Regions from separate parts of the Mesorhizobium sp. BE184 genome, predicted to be linked through region 3. Evidence: riboswitches for the same ligand, from Rfam matches in the RefSeq annotation. Region 3 holds a riboswitch; each other region holds the start of a gene.
What was found. Region 3 has a riboswitch for cobalamin ahead of J2X35_RS19460 (DUF1636 family protein). Riboswitches for the same ligand answer to the same signal wherever they lie in the genome.

Region 1 (7,270 bases), on a different contig from region 3:
CGGCTTGGCGAAGCGCGCGTCGGCAACCGTCGTCGATAGCCCGGCGGCGCCGAGTTCCTCGGCGGCGAGAAGGCAATCCTGAAGCCGCGTGCCGAATGACAGGAGCGCGACCTTGGTGCCTTCCCTCAGCACCCTGCCCCTGCCGATTTCCAGCACCGACCCGCGTTCCGGCATGTCGACGCCGACGCCGTTGCCGCGCGGATAGCGGAAGGAAATCGGGCCTTCATCATAGGCCGCGGCGGTGCGGACCATGTGCTTGAGTTCGGCCTCATCGGCGGCGGCCATGACCACGAAACCGGGAAGCAGGGCGAGATAAGCGGTGTCGAAGGCGCCGCAATGCGTCGGTCCATCGGCGCCGACAAAACCTGCCCTGTCGATCGGGAACCGCACCGGCAGCTTCTGGATCGCGACGTCATGGACGACCTGGTCGTAGGCGCGCTGCAAAAAGGTGGAATAGATCGTGGCGAAGGGCTTGTAGCCCTCGGTGGCGAGGCCTGCCGCGAAGGTGACGGCATGCTGCTCGGCGATGCCGACATCGAAAGTCCGTTCGGGAAAGGCATCGCCGAACAGGTCGAGGCCGGTGCCGGAAGGCATGGCGGCGGTGACGGCGACGATTTTCTCGTCCTCGCGCGCTTCCTGGATCAGGCTTTCGGCGAACACCCTGGTGTAGCTCGGCGCATTGGCGGGCGCCTTGGCCTGCGCGCCGGTGACGACGTCGAATTTGTTGACGCCATGGTATTTGTCGGCGGCCGCTTCGGCGGGCGCATAGCCTTTGCCCTTCTGCGTCACGATATGGATCAGCACCGGGCCGTCGCCATTGTCGCGGACATTCTTGAGGACAGGAACCAGATGCTCGAGATTGTGACCATCGATGGGGCCGATATGGTAGAAGCCCAGCTCCTCGAACATGGTGCCGCCGGTGACATAGCCGCGCGCGTGCTCGACAGCGCGCTTGATGGCCCGGTCGGCGCGCTTGCCGAGATAAGCGGTCAGCTTCTTGCCGAAATCGCGCAGCCCGAGATAGGCGCGGCCGGAGGCGAGACGCGCCAGATAGGCGCTCATCGCGCCGGTGGGCGGCGCAATCGACATGTCGTTGTCGTTGAGGATGACGATCAGCCGCGCGTCGAGAGCGCCGGCATTGTTCATCGCCTCGTAGGCCATGCCGGCTGACATGGCGCCGTCGCCGATGACCGCGATGACGTTGTTCTTGCCGCCCGACAGGTCGCGCGCCACGGCCATGCCGAGGCCGGCGGAGATGGAGGTCGACGAGTGCGCCGCGCCGAACGGATCGTATTCGCTCTCGGCGCGCTTGGTGAAGCCGGAAAGGCCGCCCTCCTGCCGCAAGGTGCGGATGCGGTCGCGGCGGCCGGTCAGGATCTTGTGCGGATAGGCCTGATGGCCGACGTCCCAGATCAGCCGGTCGTCGGGCGTGTTGAAGACGTAGTGCAGCGCCACCGTCAGTTCGACGACGCCGAGGCCCGCGCCGAGATGGCCTCCCGTGTGGGAGACCGCATCGATCAGTTCCGCCCGCAATTCGGCCGCAAGCTGCGGCAGATCGCTCTCATCAAGCGATCGCAGGTCGGCAGGAATGCGGACCTTGTCGAGAAGCGGCGTTTCAGGTTTCGGGCTCAATTCAATATGCCTGTGCTACCCATGCGAAATAGGACGGCTGGCCGGCAAAGTAAATGCGCGGCGGTGACGCGGCTCAGCTTTCGGGCAGCGGGATGAACTCTTCCTCGTCGCCCGGAACGATGTCGAAACGGCCGGTTTTCCACTCATTCTTGGCCTGTTCGATGCGCTCCTTCGAAGAGGACACGAAATTCCACCAGATGTAGCGCTTCGAACCGAGAGACGCGCCACCGAAGAGCATGAAATGCGCGCCCGATTGCGACGAAACGACGATCTCGTCGCCGGGACGGAAGACAAGCAGCCGCTCGGCGGGGAAAACATCCCCGGAAATCGACACCTCGCCTTCCAGCGTATAGATGGCGCGCTCCTCGGCATCGGCCGGTATCTGAACGCGGGCGCCGGGCGAGAGCCGCATATCGGCATAGAGCGTTTCGGAAGCAGCGCGCACCGGCGATTTCAACCCGCCGAACTCTCCAATGACGACACGGCCCCTGACGCCCTCGGCGTCGAACTCGGGCAGCGTGGCGCTGGCGGTATTCTCGAAGACGGGAGCGACCTCTTCCTTGCCGTCCGGCAAGGCCAGCCACGTCTGCAGGCCCGAAACCGACATCGGCGCGCAGCGCAGTTCCTCCGGGGTGCGTTCGGAATGCACGATGCCGCGGCCGGCGGTCATCAAATTCACGTCGCCGGGTTCGATGACCATTTCGGTGCCGAGCGAATCGCGGTGCCTGATCTTGCCGTCGAACAGATAGGTGACGGTGGACAGGCCGATATGCGGGTGCGGGCGCACGTCCAGCGCCTGCCCGGCGCGCAGGATGGCAGGCCCCATGCGGTCGAAGAAAATGAACGGGCCGACAAGCCTGCGGCGCGCCGTCGGCAGCGCACGGCGGACCTGGAAACCGTCAATGTCGCGCGCGTTGGGGATGACCATCAGTTCGATCTGGTCGCTGGCAAACGCATCGCCCGCATGCGGGTCGTTTCCGGGGAAGAAGCTCATGGCCGATCAGGAATCCTCGAAGACGATCTTGGGAAAGCGCTGCGCCGACTTCGCCCGCGCCCTGGCGGCGACTTCCTCGCGGTCGCGGGGGTGCTGCGTCGTCTCCAGGGAATCCAGCAGTTGGCGGGCCGACGCGGCAACCGCATCGACAGCCCGGTCGAAAACATCCTGGTTTTTCTTCGATGGATGCGTGGTTCCGCTCAACTTGCGCACGAATTGAAGCGCGGCGTCGCGAACCTCATCGTCCGTCGCCGGCGGATCGAAATTGAACAGCGTCCTGATGTTGCGGCACATCGCTGAACCTCCTTCGGTCTTTGCTATTCCGCGTCCAGGGGCTCGGTTCCAACCGGCCGGCCTTCGCGTGAGAGGCGTATTTTCTCAACCTTGTCCTCGGCGGACTTCAGCAGGCGGTCGCAATGCGCCTTCAGCGCCTCGCCACGCTCATAGATGCGGATCGACTGGTCGAGCGGCACGTCGCCGCGCTCCAGATCATCGACGATCTTCTCCAGCGCATCGAGCGCCTGCTCGAAACTCATCGCCTTGACATCCTCGTTCGGCTCGTCGGCCATTTCCTATCCTTTCATGAGACGCCCGACATGGGCCGCAACGGAGAACGCCAGCCCCTGCAGATCATAACCGCCTTCCAGCAGGCTGACGAGGCGGTTGGATGAATGGCGGGCAGCGCGTTCCATCAATTGCCCGGTGGCCCAGTCGAAATCGTCTTCGGTGAGATTGATCTCAGCCAGCGGGTCGCGGTGGTGCGCGTCGAAGCCGGCCGAAATGATGATGAGATCGGGGCAGAAGGCGTCCAGCGACGGCAGCACGCGCGACAGCAGGGCGTCACGGAACTGCTCGCTGCCGGTTTGCGGCGCCAGCGGTGCGTTGACGATATTGCCGGCGCCGGTCTCGGTCTTGGCCCCGGTGCCCGGATAGAGCGGCATCTGGTGGGTCGAGCAGTACAGAACCGTAGGATCGTCCCAGAAGATATCCTGCGTGCCGTTGCCGTGGTGGACATCCCAATCGACGATCGCCACCCGCTCGGCGCCGTGTTTCGCCTGCGCGTGGCGGGCGGCAATGGCGGCGTGATTGAACAGGCAAAAGCCCATGGCCGTGGTTTTCTCGGCATGGTGGCCGGGAGGCCGCGAAGCGACGAACACGTTGGCCGCCCTGCCCTCGAAGACGTCGTCCACCGCGGCATTGGCGGCACCGATTGCCGTCAGCGTCGCCTGCCAGCTTTTCGGGCTCGCCACAGTGTCGGCATCGAGGCTGGCCAGTCCGGCTTGCGGGATCGCGGCGCGCACGCTTTCGACGAACTGCTCCGGATGGACGCGCAGGATCGACTGTTCGTCGCCCATCGGGGCTTCGACCCGGTCAAGCGCGGCGAAACCTTCCTCATCCAGCGCCCGGCTTATCGCACGAAGGCGGTCCGGCCGCTCCGGGTGGCCGGGCGGGGTGAGATGCTCCAGGTAGATGGGATGCGTGTAGAGACGGGTAACCATTGCCCTAACATAGAGCGCCGAAACCGGCCCCGCCATGCAAACGCGCAATTCGGCTGGGGAAAGTCGCGCGTAAAAACCCGACGCGGCCCTGTTCACGCAAAGCAGCGGCAGCTATCCTCGTTTCGCTGCCAGGTGCCCGCCGCAAGGCGGGAGAATCGGGAACACGGTTGAAATCCGTGGCGTGCCCAGCGCTGTAAGGGGGACCATTCCGGTCAATGCCACTGCCTTTCAGGCGGGAAGGCGCCGGAGCGGGATGAACCCAAGCCAGAAGACCGGCCCGGCAGACATGGTCCCCCGCATGGACGGGCGGGGCGACTTGCTGCCGATCGCGAGGGGACAAGCGATGTTCGCCACTCATACTCCCGTTAATGCCGTCGACGCCGCCGCCAGACCCGCTTTCGACGACGCGGATCGCGAGGCCGTCTATCGGGCGATTTTCACCCGCCGCGATGTTCGCTCCGATTTCACGGATGAGCCTGTCGACGATCCGACCCTGGCGCGGATCCTCAACGCGGCGCATCACGCGCCTTCCGTCGGCTTCATGCAGCCATGGAATTTCATCGTCATCCGCGACCGGGCCATGCGCGAGCAGGTCCGCGACCTGTTCCTGAAGGCACGCGGCGAAGAAGCCGCGCACATCGCCGGGGACAGGCAGGCGCTTTACCGGAAGTTGCGGCTTGAGGGGATTTGCGAGAGCGCGCTCAACCTCTGCGTCACCTGCGATCGCGAGCGCGCACGGGATTCGCCGCTCGGGCGCTGGCACAATCCCGAGATGGACGTGTTCAGCACAGTCTGCGCGGTGCAGAATTTGTGGCTGTCGGCGCGCACTGAGGGCATCGGCGTCGGCTGGGTGAGCATTCTCGACACAACGGCGCTAAAATCGCTGCTGTCGATCCCGAACCATGTCGTTCCGGTGGCTTATCTTTGCGTCGGTCGGGTGCCGGAATTCGCTCCTCGGCCTGAGCTGGAAACCAAGGGCTGGCGAAGCCGCCTGTCGCCATCCCAACTCGTCATGAGCGAACGTTTTGGCGGTGAAGGCGAAGGCCAACTCAAGGTGGCAATCGACAAGCTGACCCGGTAATCGCGCATTAAAGATCAGATGATTTCCGTGCTGGTGATGCGCAGCCCGAAACCTTCCAGCCCGACGAAATGCCGCTCGCGGGAGGCGAGAAGGTTGATCGAGGAAATGCCGAGGTCCTTCAGTATCTGGGCGCCAAGGCCGATCTCACGCCATTCGTTTTCACGGCGGCGGGCTTCGTCATGGTCCTCGCGTTCGCCGGCGACCGGCCGGTTCCTGTCCTGGTGGGCGACGCCGACCGAGCCTTCGCGCAGATAGACGATGACGCCACGCTTGCGCTCGCCCATGGAACGCACGATCTCGTCGAGCTTGTGCGTGGTGCCGAAGACGTCGGCGACGACATTCTCCGAATGCAGCCGCACCGGCACGTCCTCGCCGTCGCGGATGTCGCCGAAGACGATGGCGACGTGGTCCATGACGTCCCATGGCAGCGTGTAGGTGAAGACCTTGGCCGGGCCGCCCAGCGTCTCGATATCGAAACAGGCGACGCGCTCGACCAGCGTTTCCTGGCGCTGGCGGTAGGCGATAAGATCGGCCACCGAGACCTGCTTCAGCCCGTGCTCCTCGGCGAAAGCGGCGACTTGCGGGCCGCGCTTGACGGTGCCGTCATCATTGACCAGTTCGGATATGACGCCGACCGGCGGCAGGCCGGCCAGCTTGCACAGATCGACAGCCGCTTCCGTATGGCCCGAGCGCATCAGCACGCCGCCTTCGCGCGCGATCAGCGGGAAAATATGGCCGGGGCGCACGAAATCCGCGCCGCCGACATTGCCGTTGGCCAGGTTGCGGACGGTCAGCGTGCGGTCCTCGGCGGAGATGCCGGTCGTGGTGCCATGTTTGAAATCCACGGACACGGTGAAAGCCGTGGTGTGGGCGGAATCATTGTCCGCCACCATCGGCGCGAGGTTCAGCCGCCTTGCGTCTTCCTTCAACATCGGCGTGCAGACGATGCCGGATGTATGGCGCACGATGAAGGCCATCTTTTCCGGCGTGCAGTGAACGGCGGCGACGATCAGATCGCCCTCGTTCTCGCGCCCGTCGTCGTCCATCACCACGACGATCTCGCCGCGCTCGAACGCGCGCACGGCTTCGACGATCTTCTTCTGGTCGTAAGGCATCAGAGCGGCAGTCGGCAGTCGGCAGTCGGCAGTCGGAACATGATTGATCTTTTGCTCACTCTTGGTCCTCCAGCCTGACTTTCCGTTGAGCCGGGAAATCGACTGCCGATTGCCGATTGCCGACTGCCTCGTTCCCCACCTGTCCCCGATGCCGCAGATAATGATCAGCGATGGCGCAGGCGACCATCGCCTCGCCGATCGGCACGGCGCGGATGCCGACGCAGGGGTCGTGGCGGCCCTTGGTCATGACATCCACGTCCTTGCCGTCCTTGTCGATCGACTTGCGCGGCGTCAGGATCGACGAGGTCGGCTTGACGGCGAAGCGCGCGATCACCGGCTGGCCGGTGGAAATGCCGCCGAGGATGCCGCCGGCATGATTGGACAGGAAGACCGGCTTGCCGTCGTTGCCCATGCGCATCTCGTCGGCGTTCTGCTCGCCGGTGATGCGGGCGGCCTCGAACCCGTTGCCGATCTCGACGCCCTTGACCGCGTTGATCGACATCAGGCCGGAGGCGATGTCCTGGTCGAGCTTGGCATAGATCGGCGCGCCCAGCCCCGCCGGCACGCCTTCCGCGACAATCTCGATCACCGCTCCGACCGACGAGCCGGCCTTGCGAATGCCGTCGAGATAGTCGGCGAAGACCCGGACAGACTTCGCATCCGGCGTGAAGAACGGGTTTTCCGCGTCCTCGACGAAATTCCAGTTCCAGTTGGCGCGATCGATCGATTTCTCGCCCATCGAGATCAGCGCCCCGCGCACGACAAGTCCCGGCACGACCTTGCGCGCCAATGCACCCGCCGCCACCCGCGCCGCCGTCTCGCGCGCCGAGGAACGGCCGCCGCCGCGATGGTCGCGGATGCCGTATTTCGTCTCATAGGTGTAGTCGGCATGACCCGGACGGAACTGGCGGGCGATTTCGCCATAGTCTTTCGAGCGCTGATCGACATT
Region 2 (7,270 bases), on a different contig from region 3:
TCCTGGGCGAAGTCCAGCAGTTCGCGCACGTGCTTCTCGCCCGGCAGCGTCATGCCTTCCTGCGCCTCGGCGATGTCGTGCATCGCCAGATGCAGATGGTTGCCGGCCATGATCGCCGCAGGGCGGGTCATTTCGGTTCCCGCCGCCAGCAGCGACAGCAGCCTTTCGGCGCCGGTCTTGTTGACGGTCTCCTCGACCCTCGACAGCGGGCAGACATAGATCATGGTTCACTCTCCTGCGGCGGTCCATCGTCGCGCCGCACTGCCCATCCGGCAAGCGCCGATTCCAGTCTCTGCCAATCGTCCTGACAGCCCGGCAGGCCGATGCGCAGCACATGCGGCCTTTCGGCGAAGTGCCGCAGCAGGATACCCTGCCGGCCAAGCGCGGCGAACAGGCCGGCCACGCCCGAAAATTCGATGTAGCGAAACAGCGCCGTGCCACCGGCAACGGGTACGCCGAAGCGGCCAAGCAGCGCATCAATCCTTGCCGCATCTGCCGCGAGCCGGCTGCGCATCTCGTCCCGCCAGCCTGCGTCCTGCAATGCACAAATGCCATATTCCAGCGCCGGCCCCGAGACCGCCCACGGTCCCAGCTCAGCCGCCAGCCGCTTTGCCGTCGCCATGTCCGCCAGTGCAAAACCCAGCCTGACGCCGGCAAGCCCGAAGAACTTGCCGAAGGAGCGCAGGACGACGATGCCGCCGCGCGTAACGTCACCGGCAAGGCTTTCGGCGCGCGGCCCGACATCCATGAAGGCCTCGTCCACGACCAGCAGCCCGTCTTTGGCGCGCAGCTTTTGCGCCAGCGCCAGCAGATCCGCGCGCGTAACGATGCGCCCGTCCGGATTGTTCGGATTGACCACGATTGCCAGATCGGCCTGCGCCAAAGCATTCAGATCGCCGACCTCGGACACTTCATGTCCGGCCAGTGCGGCCGCCCGTGCATGTTCGGCATAGGTTGGCCCGAGCACAAGCGCCCTGCCCGGCTTCAACAGACGGGCGATGCGCGGCAGCAATATCTGCGTACCGGGCGCCGCGACGACATGATCGGCCGATGGCGCTCCGTAAGCGGCAGCCGCAGCCTCCAGCAACGTGCGGAGCCTGGCCGGTTCAGGCAGCCGCGACAAGGCTGTGGCGGGCAGGTCGAAAAGCGGATAGGAGTGCGGATTGATCCCGGTCGAGAGATCGACGAACGGTTCGGGGGCGTGCGGGAAAAGCGCCCGCGCCCGGCCCAGGCTTCCGCCGTGGTCGACCGCCGCCATCGCCTCTCCGTCCATCGCTCCGTCGCCCAGATCCATGTCGATCCTGATTGCCCTTCTCTCGCTGATCGCCGAACGGCTCGCAGGCTATCCCGCGCCGCTGTTCAATGCCATCGGCCATCCGGTGACATGGCTCGGCAGGCTGATAGCCTGTCTCGACCGCACGCTCAACCGCGCCACCGACACCGACCCGGCGCGCCGCATCTGGGGCATCGCCGCCCTCCTCGTCATTGTGCTCCTGCCGGCGTCAATCGCCTACGGCATCGAGGCCTTGCTCCTGAAAATTCCGTTCGGCTTCATCGCCGTCGCCCTGCTCGGCAGTTCGCTGCTGTCGCAGCGCAGCCTCGCCCAGCACGTCAAGGCCGTCGCCGATGCGCTGGACAGCGGCGGACTGCCTGAGGGGCGCAAGGCCGTGTCGATGATCGTCGGCCGCGATCCGGAAAAGCTCGATGAATCCGCCGTCGGTCGCGCCGCCATCGAAAGCCTCGCCGAGAACTTCTCCGACGGCATCGTCGCGCCCGCCTTCTGGCTCGGCGTCGGCGGCCTCGCCGGAGGGGTTGGCTACAAGGCGGCGAACACGGCGGATTCCATGATCGGCCATCGCACGCCCCGCCATCAAGCTTTTGGCTGGGCGGCGGCGCGCTTTGACGACCTCGTCAACCTGCCCGCCTCGCGCCTGACCGGCCTGCTGATCGTCGCCGCTTCCTTTCTCGTCCGGGATGCCGATCCGGCCGCCGCCTGGCGCGCCATGTGGCGGGACGCGCGGCATCACCGCTCGCCCAATGCCGGCTGGCCGGAAGCCGCCATGGCCGGCGCCCTCGGCCTCGCACTGGCCGGCCCGCGCAGCTATGGCGGCGTACTGGTCGAGGGGAGCTATATGGGCGAAGGCGGGCGGGCCGAAGTGAAGAGCAGCGATATCCGCCGCGCGCTGCGGCTCTATTGGGTAGCGGATACGCTGCTGATCGGGCTGTTTGGGGTGCTCTATTCGATACCCGTCCTTCTATGATCCAGTGCGTCCTTCGAGGCTCGCCCCAACATCCAAATCGCGCCTAGAACTCGATCCCCTGCTGCGCTTTCACGCCGGCGGCGAAATGGTGCTTGGTCGCGCCCATCTCAGTCACCAGATCAGCCGCCTCGACAAGCGCCGGCTTGGCATTGCGGCCAGTGACGACCACGTGCAGGCCTTCGCGCCTCGCATTCAACGCCGAAACCACCGCATCCACATCGAGATAATCGTAGCGCAACGCAATGTTGAGCTCGTCGAGCACCACGAGACTGATCGATGGATCGGCGATCAGGTCCAGCGCCTTGGCCCATGCCGCCTGCGCAGCCGCCACGTCGCGCTCTTTATCCTGCGTCTCCCAGGTAAACCCCTCGCCCATCGTATGCCACACGACCCGGTCGCCGAAAGCGGCGAAGGCATCCTTCTCACCGGTATGCCAGGCGCCCTTGATGAACTGCACGACGCCGACGCGCCGTCCATAGCCCAGCATCCGCAGCGCCAGCCCGAACGCGGCGGTGGTCTTGCCCTTGCCTGGCCCGGTGTTGACGATGAGCAGTCCCTTCTCGATGGTTTTCGATGCGACCTCGGCGTCCTGCACCGCCTTGCGCTTGGCCATCTTGGCGCGGTGCTTTTCGGTATCGGCGTCGTTGGCCATGTCATTTCACCTTCAGCGGCAGCCCGGCCACCATCATAACGACGGTGCCGGCCACGGCCGCGATCTGCTGGTTCAGCCGGCCGGCCTCGTCCCGAAAACGCCGTGCCAGCGCATTGTCGGGCACGATGCCCAGACCGACCTCGTTCGACACCACCGCCCACGGCCCGCGCGGACGCGACAGCACATCCGTCAGCCGCCGGCATTCGGCTGTGAGGTCGTGTTCTGCCAGCATATGATTGGTCAGCCACAGGGTCAGGCAGTCGATCAGCACAGGACGGCCGTCTGGAATCGCATTGATCGCTTCCACGAGATCGAGCGGCGCATCCACCGTCTCCCAGCCCTCGCATCGCCGCGCGCGATGCATGGCGATGCGTTCGCGCATCTCCCCGTCATAGGCTTGCGCCGTCGCAATGTAGGTCCAGGGCGCGGCGCAGGCCGTCACCAGTTGTTCGGCGTGCGCGCTCTTGCCGGAGCGCGCACCGCCAAGCACGAAGGTCAGGCTCGTGCCGTCAGGCAAAGCTGTCGCGCAATCTCGCCGCCTCGCCGGAGAACCAGCCGCGAAGACCGCCGACAACCGCTCCCAAAAGCAGCCAGAACACCAGGTTCGTCACCGTCACGGCGACCACGAACTGGTGGTGCAGCCCTTCCGGTATCGGCGATTCGAAACTGTCGGGCTGCGGCGCGCCGACGATATGCGGCGCCACGATCAGCGCCACCGCAAGCAAGGTCAGCGGTAGCGACTTGCGGAACGCGATCAGCCACAGGCCTGCGCCCGTCGCGACCGCCGTCGCCACCCACCAGACCTGGCGGGCGTCGAGGTCGGCCGCCGGCATCGCCGGAAGTTCGGGCGGCAAGCCGAGACCGGGCGCCAGCGTGAACACGCCGAATCCGGCGAGACCCCAGAACACGCCCTGACGCCAGCTTGCGATGCCGCCTGCGAATTCCGATATGGCAACCAGCACGAGCGCGAAACCGATGCCGGTGACGACGTTCGCCAGCACGTTGTAGAGGAAGCGTTCGGCCCCATCGGCTGGCGCCCAGCCCTCCTCTTCCTCAGCCGGCACAGCTTGCTGCGTGGCCGGTGCAGCGGGCGCTGCAGTCTCGGCGCTGGCGGCGCCGTGGTCGTGTCCGCCACCGGCGGTTTCATAGACTTCCGCCTGGAGAATCAGCGGAACGGTTGCATAGGCCTGCATGCAGGCGAGCGCGATTCCGGCCACAAGCCCGGCGATCGCCGCGACGAAGACGACGTTACGAAACAATGTCATGATGTCAGTTTCCCGTCAGTGGCAGGGAAAAGCCATGGAGTGGCGGTTGTCATGCGCGGCATTGTGCACGGCCTCGATATGCGAGAAGCCGACAAAGCCGAGAATGAACACGCCGAGAAGGGCAGCCATAGCGAGCTGCATGTAACGGGATTGCGCCGAAACCGATGCGCCGAGAGAAGCCGAAGCCGTCGTCATTTCATTGTCCTTTCCCCCTCCACCCGAGGGGTTGTTGAGCCATTTTCGTGTCGCCGGCAGGTCTCCTGGCTTGCGGATCAGCGCCCTCCTCCGCCTTCCCGGGTGTGACCCCAGTGGTTTTCGGAGAGGACTACCGCACACAGTTGCGGGGGCAGCCACGGCTTGGGGCTCGCGCCTTTACCGTATTCCCTCTCGGTTCCTTGCGGAAACCGACGACACGCAGACTATACGGAGAAACGCACGGCGCGGCAAACCAAATTACGGCGGCCTTCATGCGGCCTACAGGGATTTCGGCAGGTGCCGCCACGCAATCGCCGCGCAGAGCAGCATCAGGCAACCGAGCGCGGCGAACACCGAGCCGAGGCCGAAAAACGCCAGCAACACCGAATAGACCAGCGGCGGCGTCAGTTCGGAAAAGTCGAGATAGGTCCGGTAGACGGCCGCCATCTGAGGCCGTTCATAGGAACGCACCGCCCGCAGGAACACTGTCGAGCCGACGGCGTCGATGGCGACGGTGAACACCGCGCCGCCCAGAAGCAACGCGCCGGTGACGAGCGGTGCGGCCTGGCCGACCGCGCCGGCGAGGTACAACAGGATCGCCATACCCAGGAAAGACAGCGAAATGATGCGCCGCGCGCCGAAACGCTTGCCCGCCCGCCCCCAGAAGATCGCCAGGAACAAAAGCGCGTTGCCGGCCGAAACCAGCAGGCCTCCGGCGAGCTTGCCCTGCCCGGTGACGACCATCAAAAGCGGCCCGTAGACGAAGAACGTCGTCCAGAAGCACGAGCGCCCGAACGCGACGACCCAGGCCAGCCGCAGCCTCGGCTGGGCGATGAAGCGGCCGATATTGGCAAGCGGGTTGACCGGCCGGCTCCTGCCGGCGGCGATCATGGTGTTGTCGCTCATCCGGTAGAACCAGAACAGCGCCAGAAGCAGCATCGAGAAGATGGCGACGACACCATGCGCGGCGAAGATGCCGTAGTGGGTATAGAGGACGATGCCGAGCGTCGGGCCGCAGGTCCAGGCGAAGGTCGACAGCGCCATGCGCAGCGATTCGGCCTGCATCAGATCGGTCTTGCGGATATGGTCCATGATGTAGAGGTTGAGCGTGATCGACAGCGCGCTCGCACCCATGACGCGGCACAGCATGCCGAACAACTGGCCTGGCAGGATATTCACCGCCATCGACAGCGACCCGATCGCCAGCAGGCAGGCACCGGCCGTATAGACCCAGCGGCGCGCGAAGCGGCGGATAAATGTCGGCATGAACAGTGTCGCCGAAAGGCCCAGCAGCGAGACGACGGTGTAGAGGATCGACACCTTCTGTTCGCTGTGCAGAAGGTCGTAGGCCTGGATCGGGATGACGCTGGAAATCAGCGCGCGGGCGCAGGATTCCAGCGCATAGAGCGACGCGAAGGTGCGCGCGCCCGCCGGACGAACGGCCGGAAGCCAGATCGGGTGGCGGACATGGGTGGACATGACGTCTCCGCGCCAGAATCTTACCGGTAAATTGACGTTGCCGGCACCCGAGTCGGTAGCAGGAAACCGACATGCTTCCATCGAAAAGCGAAGCCGACCAAACGCTTCCCAGCGCTGGTCCAATGACCGGCGCTATTTGCACCCTGCAAGCGGCCCTGCGCAGTGCAAACGAAGCGCTGCGAACCGTCCCCACTCGTGTTAGTCATCGTCCAGAATGGATTCCCGGACCCTATGAGCGTGGCAAATACAGATCAGCATCGAAGCCAGGGCGGCCGCATCGTCGCCATCGACGTGGCGCGCGGATTGGCGCTGCTTGCCATGGCGAGCTACCACTTCACCTGGGACCTCGAATTCTTCGGCTATGCCGACCCAGGCCTGACCGCCTTTGGCGGCTGGAAGATCTATGCGCGCTGTATCGCCTCGAGCTTCCTGTTCCTCGTCGGCGTCAGCCTGTTCCTCGCGCATGGGCGACAGATTCGCTGGCAGGGCTTCTGGAAGCGTCTCGCCATGGTGGCGGTCGCCGCGCTCGCCATTTCGGCGGTGACGTGGTTCGCGACGCCCGGCAGCTTCATCTTCTTCGGTATCCTGCACCAGATCGCGCTGGCCAGCCTGCTTGGCCTTGCTTTCGTGCGGCTGCCCGGCTTGCTGACACTGGCGGTGGCCGCCGCCGTCATTGTCGCCCCGCTCTACCTGCGGTCGCCCGCTTTCGATCATCCCTGGCTCTGGTGGACGGGGCTTTCGACCGTCAAGCCGCGGTCGAACGATTTCGTACCGCTTTTCCCGTGGTTCGGCGCCGTGCTGATCGGCCTCGGCGCCGCCAAAGTCGCGGCAGGCCTCGGTTTCTTCGATTGGCTGAGGCGCTTCCAAGGCGGTGATCGCGTGAGCGGGCTGCTGGCATTGGCCGGCCAGCACAGCCTCGCCTTCTACCTCATCCACCAGCCTGTCCTGATCGCCTGCGTCTGGCTGTTCGCGCAGATCATGCCGCCGCATCAGGACACGCCGCAGGTCGGTTTCCAGAAATCGTGCCAGGCCGCCTGTGCGGAAACACGAGACACGCAATTCTGCGCCCGCTATTGTGGCTGCATGCTGGAAGCGATCGAGGGCGAAGGCAGCCTGGACCGCCTGTTCAACGGCGACCAGACGGCCGAGTTCCAGACGCATATCGGCGACCTGGCGGCTACCTGCACAGCCACCACCGACAGCGACGAGATCGGGGAGAAGTTGCAATGATTTCAGCCGAACCGCGACCGGCTCGTATCCCCTGGCCACCGCTGATCTATCTCATCGCCCTTGCGGCGGGCATCCTGCTCGGCATGTTCTATCCGGCCCCATGGCTGCGCGATTTTTCCGGCGACTATCTGCTCGGCTCGATCCTGTTCGGTTTCGGCTGGCTGCTGCTTTTCGCCGTCGCAGCGCTG
Region 3 (7,270 bases):
CGGCCGCGCGGCCGTAAATGTGCAGGCCATCCTTGATGGCGAAGTCCTTGAGGTCGCAAAGCCAGGCATCGATGCGGCGCAGGGCCTCGTCCGGCGCATCGGTGCGTGCGACGCCGGCCTCGGCAGAGAGTCCGGTCTTCGCCGCGGTCTCGACAATCAGCTTGGCCAGCCGGTCGCGGCGGCGGCGGTCGAGGCCATCGGCTTGGGCGTATTCATCCACCAGACGTTCGAGCGTCTGCTGGTTCTCGTCCAGACCGGCGGCGGCCAGCGGCGGCGGCAGGTGTCCGAGCGTCACGGCGGCGATGCGGCGCTTGGCCTGCGCCGCCTCGCCGGGGTTGGAGACGATGAAGGGATAGACGACCGGCAGGGAGCCGGCGACCATCTCCGGGTAACAGTTTCGGCTCATGGCCACGGTCTTGCCGGGCAGCCATTCCAGCGTGCCGTGCGCGCCGACATGGACAAGCGCGTGGATGTCGAGCGCTTTGCGCAGCCACAGGCCGAAGGCGAGCAGTTCGTGGCGCGGCGGAACGGTCGGATCGTGATAGTCGGCGCGACGGTCGGCGGAGCGGCCGCGGTCCGGGGCGAGGGCGACGGTGATGTTGCCGAAGGTGGCGGCGCGGAAGAAGAATTTATCCTCGTCCTCGTGCAGGGAGCCCCATGCCGTCTCAACCCCGTCACGCGCCGCGTCGGGCAGTCCGGCAAAGTGCCCGGAATAATCCGCGACGGGCCATGACGCCGATCCTTGCTCAAGCAAATCCAGCAGCGCACGCGGCGATTGCGGAATCCCGTCAACCGCATAGCCCTGTTCCTTCAGGTCGTGCAGCATGGCGAGAACGGAGGTCGGGACGTCCAGGCCAACGGCGTAGCCGGTGCGGCCGGGTGCGCTCGGATAGTCCGGGATCAGGATTGCGATGCGGCGCTCGGCTCGAGGCGTATCCTGCAGCCGCGTCATGGCGGCGATACGCTCGGTCACCTGCTCGACGCGGTCGGGTTCCGGCTTGTTGGCGAAGGCGCGGAAGCCGAGCGCCGGGTCGATCTCGCTTTCGGCTTTGAAGGAGACTGCGCCGGCAAGGATGCGGCCGTCCAGTTCCGGCAGCACCACATGCATGGCGAGGTCCGCCGGCGCGAGTCCGCGCTGGTTGTTCTCCCAGGCATCGCGGCGGGTGGTGGCGACGATGATTTGGAAGACCGGCACGCCGGCGCGGTCGAAGAGTGTCTGTGAGCCGGGCTCGGCGCCGGATGCGAAGGCAGTAGCGGCGACGATGGCGGCAGGCTTCAGGTGGGCCAAGGCGGTCTCGACGAAGGCGAGCGAATCGGGGTCCTTGAGGCTGGACACGAAGATGGGAACCGGCGCGAGGCCTTTTCGGCGCAGCGCTTCGGTCAGCGCGTCGATGGGCGCGGCATCGGCGGCCAGCAGCATGGAGCGGTAGAAGAGGATGGGAATGAGGGGGGCCTCATTACCCTCTCCCTTGGGGGTAGGGTCGGCGCACAGCGCTGGGGTGGGGGAGTTCGACGGATCGATTGATCCACCCCCACCCGGACCTCCGGTCCGACCTCCCCACAAGGGGGAGGTAGAAGTGCCCAAGCCCGGCCAATAATATCCCGCTTTCGGCACCTCCACCGGGTCCGTCAGGTCGCTTTCGTAGCCGGCCAGCTTCGACAGATGGCGCACCAGCGCCTTCATATTGTCGGGGCCGCCCTGCCGGAAATAACCAAGCAGCGCGGTGAGTTCTTCCGGCGGCAGCGTCGATGCCTCGACGAGGCGTGGGTCCTCGCCACGGTCTTCGCCGGGCAGAAGCGCCAGCTTCACGCCGTGCTCCCGCGCGATCGCCCCCAGCCGGTCGCAGCCGTAGCGCCACCAGTCATAGCCGCCGAGGATTCGAACCAGGATCACCCTGGCGTGGCGGGCGACACTGTCGACCCAAAGGTCGACAGACATGGGATGACGCAGGTCGCGCAGAGCCGCGAGCCGCATCGGCGCAAGGTTTGCCGCGTCGGTTTTCCACGCCGCAGCCATGCCCGCCAGATCGCTGTCGGTGAAGGACAACGCCACGACATCGGCCGGCTTCTGCTTCAGATCGACCGGCTCGGCGATGTCGTCGAGCGAAGCGGATGTGGTGGTCAGGATGTGCATCAGCGCACTCTATCACCCCACCAGTATCTTCTCGATCGCCGGGCGGTTCAGGCCCTTCAAGCCGATCACCACGAGGCGTGAGCGGCGGTCGTCCTGCGGCGTCCAGGCGCGGTCGTAGTAATGATTGACGCGCGGCCCGACGGCCTGCACCAGCAGCCGCATCGGCTTGGCGTCGACGTCGACAAAACCCTTCACGCGCAGAACGTTCTCCTCTTCCGCCGCCTTCGAGACCCGCGCCGCCAGTTCGTCGGGGCTGGCGATGGAAGGCAGTTCGATGACGAAGGAATCGAAATCGTCGTGCTCATGGTCACCCATGCCGTCATGGTGGCTCTTGCGGTTCTCGATGTCATCCTCGACGGCGAGGCCGAGACCGAGCAGCACGGACGGATCGACCTTGCCGTGGGCGGTCGGCACGATCTTCACCGCGCGCGAAATGTGTTCGCCGATGACGGTGTTGGCGCGTGCCGAGCCGGCGGCGTCCATCAGGTCGCTTTTCGACAGGATGATGAGGTCGGCGCAGGCGACCTGGTCCTCGAACACTTCCTCGACCGGGTCGTCGTGATCGAGCGTGCCGTCCTGCGCCCGCTGAGCCGCCAGCGCATCCATGTTGGAGGCGACGCGGCCCTCCGCCAGCGCCGGCCCGTCGACCACGGCAACGACGCCATCGACGGTGACGCGGCTTTTGACGCTCGGCCACTGGAACGCCTGCACTAGCGGCTTCGGCAGGGCGAGGCCGGAGGTCTCGATCAGGATATGATCGACCCTGGGCGTGTGCGACAGGATCTGGTCGAGCGCCGGGACGAAATCGTCGGCCACCGTGCAGCAGATGCAGCCATTGGCCAGTTCGACGATGTTTTCCTCCGGGCAGGATTCGACGCCGCAGCCCTTGAGGATTTCGCCATCGACGCCGACATCGCCGAATTCGTTGACGATGAGGGCGAGGCGCTTGCCCTTGGCGTTTTCCAGAATGTGGCGGATGAGCGTGGTCTTGCCGGCGCCGAGGAAGCCGGTGACGACGGTGCAGGGAACGCGTGTGGCGGTCATGTCAGTCCTTCAGAAGGTCGAGGGGAGGGATGCGGGCGACGAGGCCGCGCTTCAGGGAATCGGGCCGCCCGCGCCACGGGATCAGCCCATCGGTGGAGGTGGCGAACAGCTTGGCACCGGCGATCAGGTCGGGGCCGCTGTCGGCGGCGAGGTCACCGAAGACATAGCTCCAGCAATCCTTGCGCAGGATGGCGGCTGAGAGCCGGCGCTTGCAGTTGCCGAGGCACTCGACCGTGCGGATGCGGATGTTGTCGTTGACGGCGGCGCGGCGGACGTCCTCGGCCAGAAGTGAACCGGCGCGGGGGTGCGCATCGGAGCCGGTCTCGTCGCGGCAGGTCGAGCAGACAAGTATGGTGACGTCGCGCAGAGAATCGACAACGGACATATCCGCGCCGTCATCCGGTAAAATGCCGTCCTGGTCCAAATCGTGCTCCTTGCCCGGGACACCCGCCGGACGGTCGGATTCTTCTTCCTTGCGACGGCAGGTCTCCTGGCTTGCGGGTCGTCGCCATGGTGCCGCCTTCCCGGGAAAATCCCAGTGGTTATCGGCCCTGGCTCGTCGCTCACAGTTGCGGGGACAGCCGCGGATTTGGGATTTCGCCCGCACCGCATTCCCTCTTAGCTCCTTCCCGTGGAGGAAGGAGACCGTTGCAGGGTCGATTTAGGCTGGCGGGGGGAGGGAAGTCAACGCGCGCTTGCGACATGCCTTGCCGGTCGCGGCGTGGTCTTATCGCGTCGGCAAGCCAAGCCTTTGCCATTCGCTGCGCGGGATCAGCCCGCCGATGCGGAAAGCAAAGGACTCCACTCTCGTGACATTCGCGTCGACTTCGCACCGATAGCTCAAGGCGCGCCATTGCCCGCCGACGCGGAAGGCGGCGCCGGGAACATCGAGGGTCGTGCCTTCCTTCAGCCGGAAGGACGGCAGAAGGTCAGGGAAATAGGGCGGTGAGGTCCTGTACAATTGCTCGCGCAGTTCGGTGACGCAGAGCGTACCGCCGCGAACGTCGCGCGGCACGCCGCGCATCGCGGTCGTCGCCACCGGATCATCAGTCGCCGAACGGGAATACAGTTTTTTGACGTCCTGAAGTTTCGGCGCCTTCCGGGGTTCGGCGATTTCAGCGGGTTTGGGTGTTGGCTTTTGTGTTGCCGTTTGTGGCAGCGATGGTGAAGCATCCTTTTCGACCGCGATGACAGCCGGCGGCTCGACCGGCTTTTCGTTTTGGCTCTCCGGCTTTTCGGGATTCTCCTGATCCGTCGCCTTCGTCGAGCTTTCTTCGGCGCTGTCACCCTCCAATGCCTTTCGCGGACCGGCATCCTTCTCGCCGAACTGGACGACGGGGTTGAGCCTGCGGATGGGCTGTTCCGGGGCTGGCGTCGGCGGTTCGACCTGCGCTTCCGGAGGCTTTTCGGGCTTCGGCGTCTCGGGCCTGGGTTTTTCAGGCTTAGGCTCAGGCTTTTTGGCAGGCGGCTCGGCCTTCGGCTCTTCCGGCGCTTTTTCCGGGGGCTTGGGCGGCGGCACCAGCTCGACCGCGACCGCCTGCTCGTCCTGCGGCTTCGGGAGTGATTTCGGCAATCCGAAAATCAGAAGCGCGACGATCGCCAGGTGCAGGACGCCGGAAGCCGGCAAGGCCAACCTCGATGTCCAGTGCTGATCCCGCATTTCATCCTTCATCATGACGGATGTGGAATGAAATGGTGGCAGCATCAAGCGCTTGCGGAATTTTGGGATGCACACAAGGCCACGGTCACCGCGATAGGCAGTCGCGATTGACAGGGATGCGCCCAAGACTTCAGGGTTCAACCCATGTTTTATGACCGTTCTGAACTCGAAAACGCATTCCGTGCGAAGGTCCGCCCGAAGTTTCTTTTCTTCTGGGGTCACCAACCATCAAAGGATGGTCGGATAACCGCTTCCTGTTTCAGCCAATGGTGGCCGGCACCCTTCACTGTGGAAGGCATGCGGTATCCCACAGCCGAACACTGGATGATGGCGAAGAAAGCGCTGCTTTTCGAGGATCGTGAAACCGCATCAAGGATACTGGAGGCCGGGAGTCCAAAACAGGCAAAGCAGCTTGGTCGGGAAGTGCGGGGCTTCGACGAAGAAAAGTGGGACGCCGCGAAGCGGCGCATCGTAGACGAAGGCAGCTTTCGCAAATTCGATCAGAATACCGCGCTCAAGGAGTTTCTGGTTTCTACCGGCGATGCCGTTCTGGTGGAGGCCAGTCCGGTCGATAGAATTTGGGGGACAGGCCTTTCGGCGGACGACAAACGTGCGGCAAATCCGCTTCTGTGGCGCGGTGAAAACCTGTTGGGCTTTGCACTCATGCAGGCCAGAGAAAGGCTTGCTGTCTGAGGCTAGGAGGATGGCTGATCCGCTGCAACGGCCTTAAGTGCAGCCCCCAGATCGCCTGCCGGAGTGATCTCCATCCGCTCCAGCCCGAGCCAGCCCTGCATCTGCTTCAGTTCCTGCAACAGTTCGGCGGCGGTTTCGGATGGCGCGTTCGGTTCGGCGTAGGCGGCATGGACGCGCAGGACGCTCGCAGGGCGGTCGGCCCGCAGGTCGACGCGGGCGACGATGCGCTCGTTGAGCAGGAAGGGCAGGACGTAGTAGCCGTACTGACGCTTGTCGGCCGGCGTGTAGATTTCGATTCGATAGCGGAACTCGAACAGGCTTTCTGTACGGCTGCGCTCGAACACCAGCGGGTCGAACGGCGCCAGCAGGGCGCGCGCCTCGACCTTGCGCGGTATGCGGGCGTCGCGGTGCAGATAGGCCGGCCTGTTCCAGCCCTTGACCGTCACCGGCAGCAGCTCGCCTTCCTCCACCAGTGAATCCAGGGCGGTTTTCGTGTCGGCGGGCGCAAGACGGAAATAATCGCGCAGGCAGGCATAAGTGGCGACGCCATGCGCCTTGGCCGAGATGCGCAGCAGTTCGCGGTGGGCGTCCTCCAGCGATGGCACCGGCATGTCGAGGATTGCCCGCGGCAGGACACGTTCGGGCAGGTCGTAGTAGCGCTCGAAGCCGCGGCGCGAATGGGTGGTGATGCGCCCGGCCCAGAAAAGCCATTCGAAGGCGGCCTTGGCATCGCTCCAGCCCCACCAGCCGCCCTTGCCCTTATGGCCTTCCATGGCGGAGGCGGGGATCGGGCCGCTCGCCTCGACTTCCCGGTAGACTTCTTCGATGAAGGCCACTTTATCCTCGGCCCAGCGGGCCAGCCCCTTGTAGATTTCGCCGGCATCGTTCGCCCGCGCCCGCTGCATTCGCCACTGCATCAGCGGCCATGTCTCAACCGGCAGCAGCGAGGCCTCATGCGCCCAGTATTCGAACAGGGTGCGCTTGCGGCCGACGGTCGCGCTGTCCAGCAGCGACTGGGGGTAGGGGCCAAGCCGCGAATAAAGCGGCATGTAGTGGGCGCGCACCACGGCGCTGACGGAATCGATCTGCAGGAGGCCGGTGCGCGACAACACGCGGTGAAGGTGCCTTCGCGTCGGATCAGCGGCAGGACGAGGATCCATGAACCCCTGTGCCGCAAGGGCGATGCGGCGGGCGGCGGCAAGGGAAAGCTTTTGCGTCATGAGCGCCTGTCTGCGTTGCGGCGGGCAGGCTGTTCCTGCCCGATTCCGGCCGATACTAGCAGGTCGATGGCGGCAGGAGTGTCAGGAAGAAAAGTGGAGTAAAATATGAAGGAAATCAAACAGGAGCCGATGGGACCAGTTTCGGCGGATATGCCGTCCAGCAGCTCATTTTGGCCAATGTTTGACTTGCACCGGCGGGATCGCTGCGCTAACCCTCGCCGCGTTACAGCCGGGTCCTTTTTTAAAACGGTTTAGCGGTCAACCTGTCACGCTTCCGCAATCGGGTCCGGTGCTATAAATCTGGTGGACAGGCCACCGTTGGAAAGTCGGAGCATGAACGCACTCCTCAGTTCGTACCTCCCCATCGTGATCTTCATAGGGGTCGCGCTGGTGGTGGGTCTTGCGCTGTTGACGGCACCGTTCCTGGTCGCCTACCGCAACCCCGACCCGGAAAAGCTGTCCGCCTACGAATGCGGTTTCAACTCGTTCGATGACGCCCGCATGAAGTTCGACATCCGC

Region 1: another riboswitch for cobalamin. It lies ahead of bluB (5,6-dimethylbenzimidazole synthase); the one in region 3 lies ahead of J2X35_RS19460 (DUF1636 family protein).
Region 2: another riboswitch for cobalamin. It lies ahead of J2X35_RS07955 (CbtB-domain containing protein); the one in region 3 lies ahead of J2X35_RS19460 (DUF1636 family protein).

What each region holds. Positions count from the first base shown of each region.
Region 1 is NZ_JAVDVU010000001.1:287,221-294,490, reverse strand. It holds gene dxs (1-deoxy-D-xylulose-5-phosphate synthase) at 1-1,632, opposite strand, end outside; gene J2X35_RS01400 (pirin family protein) at 1,706-2,626, opposite strand; gene J2X35_RS01395 (DUF2277 domain-containing protein) at 2,633-2,920, opposite strand; gene J2X35_RS01390 (exodeoxyribonuclease VII small subunit) at 2,944-3,195, opposite strand; gene J2X35_RS01385 (histone deacetylase family protein) at 3,199-4,125, opposite strand; cobalamin riboswitch at 4,239-4,421, shown strand; gene bluB (5,6-dimethylbenzimidazole synthase) at 4,469-5,206, shown strand; gene ribB (3,4-dihydroxy-2-butanone-4-phosphate synthase) at 5,221-6,321, opposite strand; gene aroC (chorismate synthase) at 6,377-7,270, opposite strand, start outside.
Region 2 is NZ_JAVDVU010000001.1:1,624,383-1,631,652, forward strand. It holds gene J2X35_RS07925 (tyrosine phosphatase family protein) at 1-224, opposite strand, end outside; gene cobD (threonine-phosphate decarboxylase CobD) at 221-1,294, opposite strand; gene cbiB (adenosylcobinamide-phosphate synthase CbiB) at 1,293-2,261, shown strand; gene cobO (cob(I)yrinic acid a,c-diamide adenosyltransferase) at 2,305-2,913, opposite strand; gene cobU (bifunctional adenosylcobinamide kinase/adenosylcobinamide-phosphate guanylyltransferase) at 2,915-3,430, opposite strand; gene J2X35_RS07950 (CbtA family protein) at 3,423-4,178, opposite strand; gene J2X35_RS07955 (CbtB-domain containing protein) at 4,194-4,373, opposite strand; cobalamin riboswitch at 4,411-4,602, opposite strand; gene J2X35_RS07960 (MFS transporter) at 4,653-5,852, opposite strand; gene J2X35_RS07965 (DUF1624 domain-containing protein) at 6,084-7,082, shown strand; gene J2X35_RS07970 (isoprenylcysteine carboxylmethyltransferase family protein) at 7,079-7,270, shown strand, end outside.
Region 3 is NZ_JAVDVU010000004.1:293,163-300,432, forward strand. It holds gene cobN (cobaltochelatase subunit CobN) at 1-2,134, opposite strand, end outside; gene cobW (cobalamin biosynthesis protein CobW) at 2,147-3,178, opposite strand; gene J2X35_RS19460 (DUF1636 family protein) at 3,180-3,563, opposite strand; cobalamin riboswitch at 3,641-3,843, opposite strand; gene J2X35_RS19465 (DUF930 domain-containing protein) at 3,906-4,838, opposite strand; gene J2X35_RS19470 (NADAR family protein) at 4,983-5,531, shown strand; gene J2X35_RS19475 (winged helix-turn-helix domain-containing protein) at 5,534-6,751, opposite strand; gene J2X35_RS19480 (NADH-quinone oxidoreductase subunit A) at 7,085-7,270, shown strand, end outside.